2 regions of the Halomonas sp. THAF5a genome follow, and region 1 is predicted to be linked to the other one. Evidence: predicted binding sites of a transcription regulator. Region 1 holds the regulator's gene; the other holds the start of a gene.
What was found. Region 1 encodes FNR, which switches genes on or off when oxygen is low (the NO sensors DNR and NnrR bind a similar motif). Its sites were predicted from a motif close to TTGATNTANATCAA; they were not measured.

Region 1 (5,611 bases):
GCAGGCGCTCTCCTCCCTCGAGCGAGACCTGCTCCGCGAGGCCCTGCATATCGTCAAGGAGTTCAAGCAGCGGCTGTCCCATCGCTTCCACCTCGAGTACTCCTGACCCGCTCGCCGTTCACCGACCACGACACACGGAGGTTCTATTGATGCTCAGGGCCCTGCGCCGCGCCGCCGATCGACGCCGACAGGCACGCGGCGATCATGGCTGGCTCTTCGCGCCCTATACCGGCGAGGAGCTGGTCGCCATCGACTGCGTGGCCACCGGTCCCGACCCGCGTCGTGCCGAGCTGCTGTCGCTGGCGGCGGTGCGCCTTCGCGGCGACCGGGTGCTGACCAGCGACTCCCTCGACCTGCGGCTGGCGCCGCCCGCCAGCCTGAGTGGTGATTCGATCCGCCTGCACGGCCTGCGCGGCATCGACCTGGCCGAGGGGGCCGGGATCGACGAGGCCCTGTCGCAGTTCCTGGACTTCGCCGGCAACCGCCCGCTGATCGGCTGGCGCCTCGACGACGACCTGACGCTGCTCAACCGCTACCTGCGGCCGCGCTTCGGCTTCGACCTGCCCAACGCCCGCATCGACGTGGCCCAGGCCTACTATCGCCGGCTGCGTCGCCAGCACCCCGAGCTCGCCACCCGGCCGCGCTTCGAGGAGGTGGCCAGGCGAATGGGGGTGCCGGTGATGGGGCGGCACACGGCGCTCGGGGAGGCCGTGACCGCGGCGCTGATCCATCTGCGCCTGACCCGCGATGCGCTCGGGGTAGAGCGCTGCGGCTGATTCCGCGGCACGGGCGGGGCGCGTCGCCAGTCTCGCGGCAGAGTGGTAGGATAGGCGCCCTTTCCGTTCCCCGATTGCCCTGGCAGCGCCCCGACCATGCAAGATGCCGTGACCTTCGATCCCCGTCCCGCCGATGAGGCCGCCCCGGCCGAGCCGTCGACCCCGTCTGCCGAGGCGCCCGACGCCCAGGCCAGGCGCGAGTTCAACAAGCTGCAGAAGCGCCTGCGGCGCCAGGTCGGCAATGCCATCATCGACTTCGACATGATCCGCGAGGGCGACAAGGTGATGGTGTGCCTCTCCGGCGGCAAGGACAGCTACACCATGCTGGAGATTCTCCGGAACCTGCAGCGCAACGCGCCGGTGAACTTCTCGCTGGTGGCGGTGAACCTCGACCAGAAGCAGCCCGGCTTCCCCGAGCACGTGCTGCCCGAGTACCTGGACGGCCTCGGCGTGGACTACCACATCCTCGAGCGCGACACCTACTCGGTGGTCAAGGAGAAGACCCCGGAAGGCAAGACCACCTGTGCGCTCTGCTCGCGGCTGCGCCGCGGCTCGCTGTACGGCTACGCCGAGGAGATCGGGGCCACCAAGATCGCCCTGGGCCACCACCGCGAGGACATCCTCGAGACGCTGTTCCTCAACATGTTCTTCGGCGGCAGCCTCAAGTCGATGCCGCCCAAGCTGCTCTCCGACGACGGCAAGAACATCGTCATCCGCCCGCTGGCCTACTGCCGCGAGGCCGACATCGCCGAATTCTCCGAGCGCATGGCCTTCCCGATCATTCCCTGCAACCTGTGCGGCTCGCAGCCGAATCTGCAGCGCCAGGTGGTCAAGGAGATGCTCGCCGAGTGGGAGGCCAAGCATCCCGGCCGCCTGGAGAGCATGTTCAAGGCGGTGACCAACGTCGCGCCCTCGCAGCTGGCCGACCGCGAGCTGTTCGACTTCGCCGGGCTGGAGGAGAAGCAGGCCAAGATGCGGGCCGATCGCATCGACCTGCACAACGAGTGAGTCGCGCCGAGCGCCCGGCGGCTCAGTAACGGGCGGCAGGTGTCGAGGAAGCCAATGAAAAACCCACGGGATGTCGAGTCCCGTGGGTTTCTTCGTTGATGGCGGATACGCGGCGGTTCAGTCAGCACCCTGCCTGGCGCTGTCAGCGACAGCCCTCCTGCTCTGCGACCTCGAGCAGAGCCTCCAGGTCGAGGATGTTGACCTCGCGGCCGGAGACGGCCACCAGCCCCTGGGTCTGGAAGCGGCTCAGGATGCGACTGACGGTCTCCACCGCGAGCCCCAGGTAGTTGCCGATGTCGGCCCGGGACATGGAGAGCCGGAAGCTGTAGGGCGAGTAGCCGCGGCGGCGGAAGCGGTCGGAGAGGCTGGCGAAGAAGGTCGCCAGGCGCTGGTCGGCGGTCTTGCGTGACAGCAGGCGCATCATGCGGCGGTCGTCGCGCATCTCCTTGCTCATGCTGCGGTAGAGCTGGCCGCGCAGCTCCGGGAGGGATTCGGAGAGGCGGTCGAGGCGATCGAAGGGGATCTCGCAGACCGTGGTGGTCTCCAGCGCCACGACCGTCCCCGGGTAGCGCTCCTCGTCGATGCCGTCGAGGCCCACCAGCTCGCTGGGCAGGTAGAAGTTGGTCAGCTGGTCCTCGCCGCTGCCCTCGGTGGTCACCTGCTTGAGGCTGCCCGAGCGCACCGCGAAGACGCTGGTGAAGGGCGTGCCCTGGCGGAACAGGGGTTCGCCCTTCTTCAATGGCGGCCGGCGACGGATGATGGCATCGAACTGGTCCATGTCCTGCACTTCGAGCGCCAGCGGCAGGCAGAGCGAGCTCAGGCTGCAGGTCTGGCAGCGCGTCTCGTTCATCAGGGCGCGGCGCCTGCCGGTTGCGGGATCGGGCATGCTCTCCTCCATGACGGGTGGCTCGCTGCTCATTATGGGGGATAGTCCCCCACCGGCAAAGGATCCCTTAGGAGGGTGGCGCTTCCGGCTGTGGCGATGGGGCGTCGAGGTAGGCGTCGAAGGTCGCCGCCAGTCGATGGATCATCAGGCGCCCGCTGGGCGTCACGCGCCACCGAGGCCCCTCGCGCACGATCAGTCCCTGCGGCTCGGCACCGGCGAGACGTGCCAGCGGCTCGGCGAGGTGGGCCTCGGCGTCCAGCCCGAAGGCCTCGCCGATGGCCGACAGGTCGAGATGATGATCGCAGGTCAGCTGCTCGATGGCGGCGCCGCGCAGCCGGTCGTCCAGGCTCAGCCGATGGCCGGCGACGGTGGGCAACTCCCCGCGGTCCAGGGCCGCCTCGTACGCCGCGAGGCGCAGCGGGTTGCGCACGTGCAGGGCGTCCAGCCGCGAGACCGCCATGACGCCGAGGCCGACCAGGTCGTCGCGCCGGCGCCCGGCCGCCAGCGCCTGGACCAGGCGGTCGCCACCGCGCACGTAGCGGTCGTGGCCGAGATGCACGTAGCCCGCGGCGGCGAGCCGCTCGATGGCCGCCTGCAGCATCACCCGGACCTCCCGGGGAGCGGGCAGGTCCGCGGACCGGATCTGGCGCTGCCCGGGGAAGCGCTCGGGCGCATGGCGGTAGTGGAACAGCGACAGCCGCGACGGCGCCATGGCGATGACCTGCTCGAGGGTGGCGATGAAGCCGTCGCGGGTCTGGCGAGGCAGGCCGAGGACCAGGTTCAGGTTCACGGAGCCGAAGCCCAGCCGCTCCGCCTCGTCGAGCAGCTGCTCGGTCATGCCGCGCCCCTGCTCGCGGTTGATCGCCCGCTGGACCTCGGGGTCCAGATCGAGCACCTCCAGGCTCAGCCGATTGAAGCCCAGCGCCTCGAGATGGCGCAGGGTGAAGACATCGGCCCCCCGGGGGTCGATCTCGATGAGGTACTCCCGGTCGCGGTCGGCGGCCAGCCGGAAGCGGGCATCCAGCCGGTCGATCAGGTCGCCCATCTGGTCGAGTGTCAGGAAGGTCGGCGTGCCGCCGCCCCACCGCAGGGCGCGGATCTCGCGCCCGGGGTCCAGGTGGCGGCGGATCAACACCATCTCCCGATCGAGGCGGCTGAGGTAGGCCTCGGCCAGCCGGCGGTCCGCGGTGGTGACCGGCCGGCGGGTGCAGTGAAAGCAGGCGTGCTGGCAGAAGGGCAGATGCACGTAGAGCGATAGCGGACGCGCCGCGGCGTTGCTCTGCTCGAGGGCCTGACGATAGGCCTCCGGGCCGATGCCGTCGTCCATCGCCCGGGGCGTGGGGTAGGCGGCATAGGCGGGGGACGGCGAGGCCGCCGCGAAGGGGACGTCGTGACCGGATGCGGCAGGCGCGGGCGCGGGCATGGTCGGCCCTCTGGAGGGAAACATGCCTTCATGCTAGCGAGGCGCCCGTCGCCACGCGTTGAGCTGCGTCAAGCGAAGCCGCGATCGGCGCGGGGTCAGTGCATCGACGCCCCCGGCAGCAGCGTCCACAGCTGCCAGAGGGCGAAGGCGATGATCGAGAGCGCGGCCAGCGTGCGAGTCGCCGGGTGACGGATCAGGGTGCCGAACTGGCGCGCGGCGAGGCCGGTGGCCAGCAGGGCCGGCAGGGTGCCGAGGCCGAAGGCGCCCATCAGGGCCGCGCCCCGCAGGGGGTCGGCGATCGCCAGGCTCCAGGCGAGCATCGAGTAGACCAGGCCGCACGGCAGCCAGCCCCAGACGGCGCCCAGGGCGAAGGCCTGGGGCACCCTCACCACCGGCATCAGCCGCCGCCCCACGGGCTCGAGGTGATGCCAGAGCCGCCTGCCGACCGCCTCGACCCTGAGGAGTCCCTTCCACCAGTCGGCGATGTAGAGCGCCATCAGGATCAGCATCACCGCGGCCAGTGCCTGGAGCCCCAGGCGCGCCTGGGGGCTCAGGGCAATCAGGGTGCCGAGGGCCGCCGCCAGGGCGCCGGCCGCCATGTAGCTTCCGATGCGGCCCAGGTTGTAGCCGAGCAGCAGTCCCGAGAGGCGGGCGGGGCTTCTCATGCTGGGCGGCACGGCGAAGGTCAGGGCGCTCATGATGCCGCCGCACATGCCGATGCAGTGGGCGCCACCGAGCAGGCCGAAGACGAAGGCCGCCGCCAGCGGGGGAAGGTCGAGGCCGGTGGGATCCATCAGTCGCGGCGGCCCTCGCCACGAGGCGCGTCGGCACCAGGATCGGCCCCGGGCTCGGCATCGGACGGGGCGCGCGATGAGCGCGGCCGATCGTTCTCGTCCTCGTCGAAGAGGATGCGGTAGGCGGGGCCCTCGAGGTCCTCGAACTGGTCGTGGCGGACGGCCCAGAAGAAGGCCCAGACCGCCAGTCCCAGCAGGATCAGCGAGAGGGGGATCAGCAGGTAGAGGATGCTCATGCGTTCACCAGCCTGGGGGAGTCGGCGCCGGCGGGGCGCTCGGGTCCGGCGCGGGTCAGGCGCAGGGCGTTGCCGACGACGACCAGCGAGCTCGCCGACATGCCGATGGCGGCGAGCCAGGGGGGCACGAAGCCCATCGCCGCCAGGGGCAGCGCCGAGACGTTGTAGATCAGCGACCAGGCCAGGTTCTGGCGGATGATGCGCCGGGTGGCGCGGCTGGTCGCGACGGCCTCGACGATACGCCCCAGCCGCGGGCCGAGCAAGACGGCGTCGGCGCGGGTGCGGGCGAGGTCGGTGGCGCCGTTCATGGCGATAGCCACGTCGGCCCCGGCCAGCACCGGCACGTCGTTGATGCCGTCGCCGACCATCGCCACCCGCTCGCCGGCGGCCTGCAGCGACCGGAGGCGCGCCAGCTTGTCCTCCGGGGAGGCCGCCGCCTGCCAGGTCGCGAGGCCGAGGCGCCGGGCCATGGCCGCCACCGCCGACTC
Region 2 (5,611 bases), 480 kb from region 1:
GAGGTCCTCGACGGTCAGGCTGATGCGGCGGCCCTCAAGGGCGTCGAACTCGCCCTCGGCGAGCGGCCCGGCGAAGGTGCGGTTGAGCAGCGGCTCCACCAGCCGGCGCTTGATGCCCAGCGGCACCCGGGGATCCAGGGCGCGGATCACACGACTCGGGGCGAGCGGGCGCACAAGCGACAGCGTCGGATGGGGCAGAGACATGCGGCTTCTCCTGATGATGTCGGGGCGGCTAGGCCGCCGGAGCGCTCATCCTAGGGGGCATCTAAACCGCCTGCACTGACGTGCGTCAAGGCGTCGCCTGCGGCGCGCTCCCCAAGCGCTGCATACCATATATAGACCACTGCCCCCCCCCTGGCACAAGATGTGCAAGCGAAGCCTCAACGCCGTCGCCGGTCACGCCGCGGCACCTGGCGGGGCGGCAGCCAGGCGATGGCGCACCCGCCTGCGTCCCCTGCTCGGCCTCCTTCCGGCCCCCGGCTCGCGTCCTCCGGCGCCCCCACGCTGGCTCCCTTGCCCTGTCGACGCGGCCGATGCGACTCGGAGATCGTTGATACACAATTTATTAGATAGGTTAGATGTTTTAATCTGGTGCACACATTTCTGCGCTTTTAAAGGAATTTCGCGTCAATACTATGTCTAATCTCCGCATAAGCTATGCGCTTGCTGCATAATGGTGCATCGATTAGAGTGCGTGGAATGGTTTTCCACCGCACAGGACACGACCCATGCCCTACGTTCACGACACCCTCGAGGCCCTGCGCAGGAGCAGCCCGGCCCAGACCGAGTTCTACCAGGCCGCCGAGGAGGTGCTCGAGTGCCTGCGCCCGCTCTTCGAGCGCAGCCCCCACTACCTCGACCACAACATCATCGAGCGCATCGTCGAACCCGAGCGGCAGATCATGTTCCGCGTCTGCTGGACCGACGACGCCGGCAAGGTGCAGGTCAACAAGGGCTATCGCATCCAGTTCAACTCGGCCCTCGGCCCCTACAAGGGCGGGCTGCGCTTCCACCCCAGCGTGACCGCGGGGACCATCAAGTTCCTGGGCTTCGAGCAGATCTTCAAGAACGCCCTTACCGGCCTGCCCATCGGCGGCGGCAAGGGCGGCTCGGACTTCGACCCCAAGGGGCGCTCGGACGGCGAGATCATGCGCTTCTGCCAGGCCTTCATGAGCGAGCTCTACCGCCACATCGGCCCGACCACCGACGTGCCGGCCGGCGACATCGGCGTGGGCGAGCGCGAGATCGGCTTCCTCTACGGCCAGTACAAGCGCCTGACCGGCCGCTACGAAGGCGTGCTGACCGGCAAGAGCCTCAACTGGGGCGGCTCCATCGGGCGCAAGGAGGCCACCGGCTACGGCGCCGTCTATTTCGCCGAGAACATGCTCGCGGCCCGCGGCGATAGCCTCGCCGGCAAGACCTGCCTGGTCTCCGGCGCCGGCAACGTCGCGATCTACACCATCGAGAAGCTCCAGGCACTCGGCGCGAATCCCGTCAGCTGCTCCGACTCCCGCGGCACCCTGCACGACCCCGACGGCATCGACCTGGCGCTGCTGCGCGAGCTCAAGGAGGTCCAGCGCACCTCGCTCGAGGCCTACCTGGCCCAGCACCCGGAGGCGCGCTACATCCCGGCGGGCGACTACCCGGCCGACGGCCACGCGGTGTGGCGCCTCAAGGGCGAGGTCGCCTTCCCCTGCGCCACCCAGAACGAGCTGACCGAGGCCGACGCCGAGACCCTGCTGGGCAACGGCGTGACCTGCATCAGCGAGGGCGCCAACATGCCCTCCACCGCCGCGGCCGTGGATCGCTTCCTGGCGGCGAAGATCGCCTACGGCCCCGGCAAGGCGGCCAACGCCGGCGGCGTGGCGACCAGCCAGCTGGAGATGGCGCAGAACAGCAGCATGGAGCAGTGGCCGCTGGAGAAGGTCGACGCCAAGCTCAAGGCGATCATGGCCAATATCCACCGGCAGTGCGCCGAGACCGCCGCCGAGTTCGACGACCCCACCAACCTGGTGCTGGGCGCCAACATCGCCGGCTTCCGCAGGGTCGCCGACGCCATGATCGAGCAGGGCGTCTGCTAAGCCCGACGGGCGAGATCGCAGTAACGGAAGACCACGCGGCGCCCCGAGGGGCGCCGCACTGCTTTGGGCGGGGTGAACCGCCCTGAGCAGGGATGGCCGCCGGGATCAGACGGTGCGCGAGTAGCGCCCGGTGCTGTGGCTCAGGTAGGCGTCGAAGGCCATGGCGGCGTTGCGCATCATCAGCCGCCCGGCGGGCAGCACCTCGATGGCGGTATCGGAGAGGGAAAGCAGGCCGTCGTCGACCATCTCCTCGAGCTCCTCGAGGGCCTCGGAGAAGGTATCGCGAAAGACGATGCCGTGAGCCGCCTCGATCTCGGCGAAGACGATGCGGCCGTGGCACATCAGGGCGTTGATCACATCGCGACGCAGCACGTCGTCGGCGTTGAGGCGGTAGCCGCGCATCACCGGCAGCCGCCCCGCCTCGAGGCGCGCCTGGTACTGGGCGGTCTCCTTGACGTTCTGGCTGTAGCTGTCGCCGACCTTGCCGATGGCGGTGTTGCCCAGGCCGATCAGATCGCAGTCGGCGTGGGTCGAGTAGCCCTGGAAGTTGCGCTGCAGGGTGCCGTTTTCCTTGGCCAGCGAAAGCTCGTCCTCTGGCAGGGCGAAGTGATCCATGCCGATGTAAACGTAGCCCGCCTCAGTGAGGCGGCGGATGATCAGCTCCAGCAGCTCGATCTTGCGCTCCGGCGGCGGCATGTCCTCGGGGCGGATCAAGCGCTGCGCCTTGAACAGCTCCGGCAGGTGGGCATAGCTGTAGGTGGCGATGCGATCCGGGCGCAGGGCGATGATCTTGTCCAGGGTTGCGTCGAAGCTCCCCACGGTCTGCAGCGGCAGGCCGTAGATCAGATCGACGCTCACCGACTGGAAGCCCGCCTCGCGGGCCGCCCCCACCAGCTCCAGCACCTGCTCCTCGCTCTGGATACGGTTGACCGCCTCCTGCACCCGGGTATCGAAGTCCTGCACGCCGAAACTCAGGCGATTGAAGCCCAGGGCACGCAACTCATGGATCTGCGCGGGAGTCACGGTGCGCGGGTCCACCTCCAGCGAGAACTCCCGTTCCTCGGGCTCGGCGAAGTGGAAGGCCGCGTCCAGCGCCGCCATCAGCTCGCCGAGCTGGTCGTTATCGAGGTAGGTCGGGGTGCCGCCGCCCAAGTGCAGCTGGGTCATGCGCCGCGACTCGTCGAACAGCACCCCCTGCAGCTCGATCTCCCGCTTGAGCCAAGCCAGGTACTCCGCCGCCCGCTGCCGATTGTGGGTAATGATCTTGTTGCAGGCACAGTAATAGCAGAGGCTCTCGCAGAAGGGGATATGCACGTAGGCCGAGAGCGGCTTGGGCGAGGCGGCCGCGTTGCTGCGCTCGGCGGCGGCCCGGTAGTCGTCCTCGGCGAAGGCCGCCTGGAACTGCGGCGCCGTGGGATAGGAGGTATAGCGCGGGCCGGGGCGGTCGTACTTCTCGACCAGGGGACGGATGAACGGCAGGGTATCTTGCATGAGCGAATCGAGCCTCTTGAACCGAAGGGCGGCGGCCGCAGCCGTCACCGTTGGGCGAAGTATGCCAGCCGCGACCGCGCCCGTCGGTACCCTCGAAGGGGTAGCTGACTCAGATCAAGACATGGAAAAAAGCGCCGACATGGCTGGGATCGGCACCTTGAACCCAGGAAATAAGATTCATATATAATATAAGTTATAATGAGCTCGCATCCCGACCAAGCCGGGCCGAAACGCCTTCCCTGCCGGCAGGATGCTATAGTGGGGCGTTTACTACCCACCCCGTCCTGCAAGGCGCCAGAATGCCCATGCATCTGACCCGTTTCACCGACTACTCGCTGCGCGTGCTGCTTTACCTGGCCGTCAAGGGCGAGGAACGCTCGACCATCCATGAGATCGCCGAGCGCTTCGGGATCTCCCGCAACCACCTGATGAAGGTGGTGCAGGACCTCAATCACCAGGGCTACCTCACCGCCATCCGCGGGAAGAACGGCGGCCTGGTGCTCAAGCGCCGTCCGGAATCCATCCCGCTGGGCGAACTGGTACGCGCCACCGAACGCGACCTCCAGCTCGTCGAGTGCTTCGGTGACGACAACGCATGCACGATCACCCCCGCCTGCCGGCTCAAGCCGATCCTGGCCGAGGCCCTCAGCGCCTTCCTCGCCGTGCTGGACCGCTACACCCTGGCCGACCTGCTCGGCCCCCGGCGTCCCCAGCTGATGCAGCTGCTGCAGCTCGACGACGTCACTGCCGCCGACTGAGGGCGCCCCTGTCTCCCCGGGGCGGGGCCGCCGCCATGCGGATGGTCCCACAGGACAGTCCCGCCGCTCCGTGCTAGCCTCGGCGCGTCCCGGTCCGAGGAAGCTCCTGCCATGCCCCGCCGCCCCCGTCTCGCCCCGCTCCTGCCGCTCTGCTCGATGCTGCTGCTGTCGGCAGGCCTGCTGCTGGCCGGCCCTGCCGCGGCCACGAACTACAACACCAGCGACGTCCAGGCCCATGGCGGCTGGCACTCCCTGGCCCTCACGCTCGGCGAGGCGCGCCACTTCCGCGCCCTCGACCAGCAGAGCTATGGCGATGCGATCCTCAGCGTCAACGCCAGCGCCGGGGCCTGCGACCTGCCCTGGCTGGAGCTTCGCGTGGAACTCGACGACTACCAGCCCGAGAGCGCCACGGTGAACCGCGTGCCCGCCGATGCGCGGGTCGATCACGCGCCCATACGCAGCGGCCGCGCCGCCTTCGTCACCGAACGCGGCGACCGCGGCTTCTACGTGCGTCTGGCCCTGCCGGAACTGGACCGGCTGCTTGCGGAGATGGCCGACGGCGAGCTGCTGCGCCTGCGCCTGATGCGCGGCGAGGACGATCCCTGGTACATGGCCTTCGCCCTGGCCGGGGCCGGCGAGGCGATCGCGCGCATGCGCCGCCTCTGCGCCCAGGCGCCCGCCCCGGGCAACGACGGGCGCGATTCCTAAGGAGGGCTCGATGGCCACGCTGCTGTTTCACCTGGGCAACGTGCCCGACGAGGAGGCCGAGGCGGTGCGCCGCCTGCTCGACGAGCACGGGATCGCGACCTACGAGACCCGCGCCGGCTTCTGGGGGCTCGGCGTGGCGGCCATCTGGCTGCGCGACGAGGCCCAGCGGGAAGAGGCCCGGGCGCTGATCGACGCCTACCAGCGAGAGCTCGGCGAGCGGATGCGCGACGAACTGGCCCGCCTCGCCGCCTGCGGCGAGGCGCCGACCCTGTGGCGACGCCTCCGGCGGCGGCCGCTGCGCACGCTGCTGCTGGCCCTGCTGGCCGCCGGCGTGCTCGCCCTCTCGCTGCTGCCCTTTCTATGGCTGTCGGGCTCTGACTGATGGGCTCTGGCCGATCGGCTGAGCGCCCACCTCGCCGCTCCCCACGGCCGCCGCTGTCTCTTGAACGACGACGCCCCCGCCGGCAGCACCGGCGGGGGCGTCGAGGAAGGGCCGGACGACCGGCCGCGATCAGCTGCGGATCAGATAGTCGAAGGCGCCAAGGGCGGCCTTGGAGCCCTCGCCCATGGCGA

Region 2: hemN (oxygen-independent coproporphyrinogen III oxidase) is a predicted target of FNR. The motif match lies at 3,677-3,690, and genes of this name have one in related genera.

What each region holds. Positions count from the first base shown of each region.
Region 1 is NZ_CP045417.1:659,387-664,997, forward strand. It holds gene FIU83_RS02950 (putative nucleotidyltransferase substrate binding domain-containing protein) at 1-106, shown strand, start outside; gene FIU83_RS02955 (3'-5' exonuclease) at 150-776, shown strand; gene ttcA (tRNA 2-thiocytidine(32) synthetase TtcA) at 873-1,784, shown strand; gene fnr (fumarate/nitrate reduction transcriptional regulator Fnr) at 1,927-2,670, opposite strand; gene hemN (oxygen-independent coproporphyrinogen III oxidase) at 2,738-4,093, opposite strand; gene FIU83_RS02975 (sulfite exporter TauE/SafE family protein) at 4,189-4,887, opposite strand; gene ccoS (cbb3-type cytochrome oxidase assembly protein CcoS) at 4,887-5,123, opposite strand; gene FIU83_RS02985 (heavy metal translocating P-type ATPase) at 5,120-5,611, opposite strand, start outside.
Region 2 is NZ_CP045417.1:179,597-185,207, reverse strand. It holds gene FIU83_RS00795 (SCP2 domain-containing protein) at 1-204, opposite strand, end outside; gene gdhA (NADP-specific glutamate dehydrogenase) at 729-2,081, shown strand; gene hemN (oxygen-independent coproporphyrinogen III oxidase) at 2,187-3,572, opposite strand; gene FIU83_RS00780 (Rrf2 family transcriptional regulator) at 3,878-4,330, shown strand; gene FIU83_RS00775 (hypothetical protein) at 4,442-5,038, shown strand; gene FIU83_RS00770 (DUF6164 family protein) at 5,049-5,420, shown strand; gene ahpF (alkyl hydroperoxide reductase subunit F) at 5,550-5,611, opposite strand, start outside.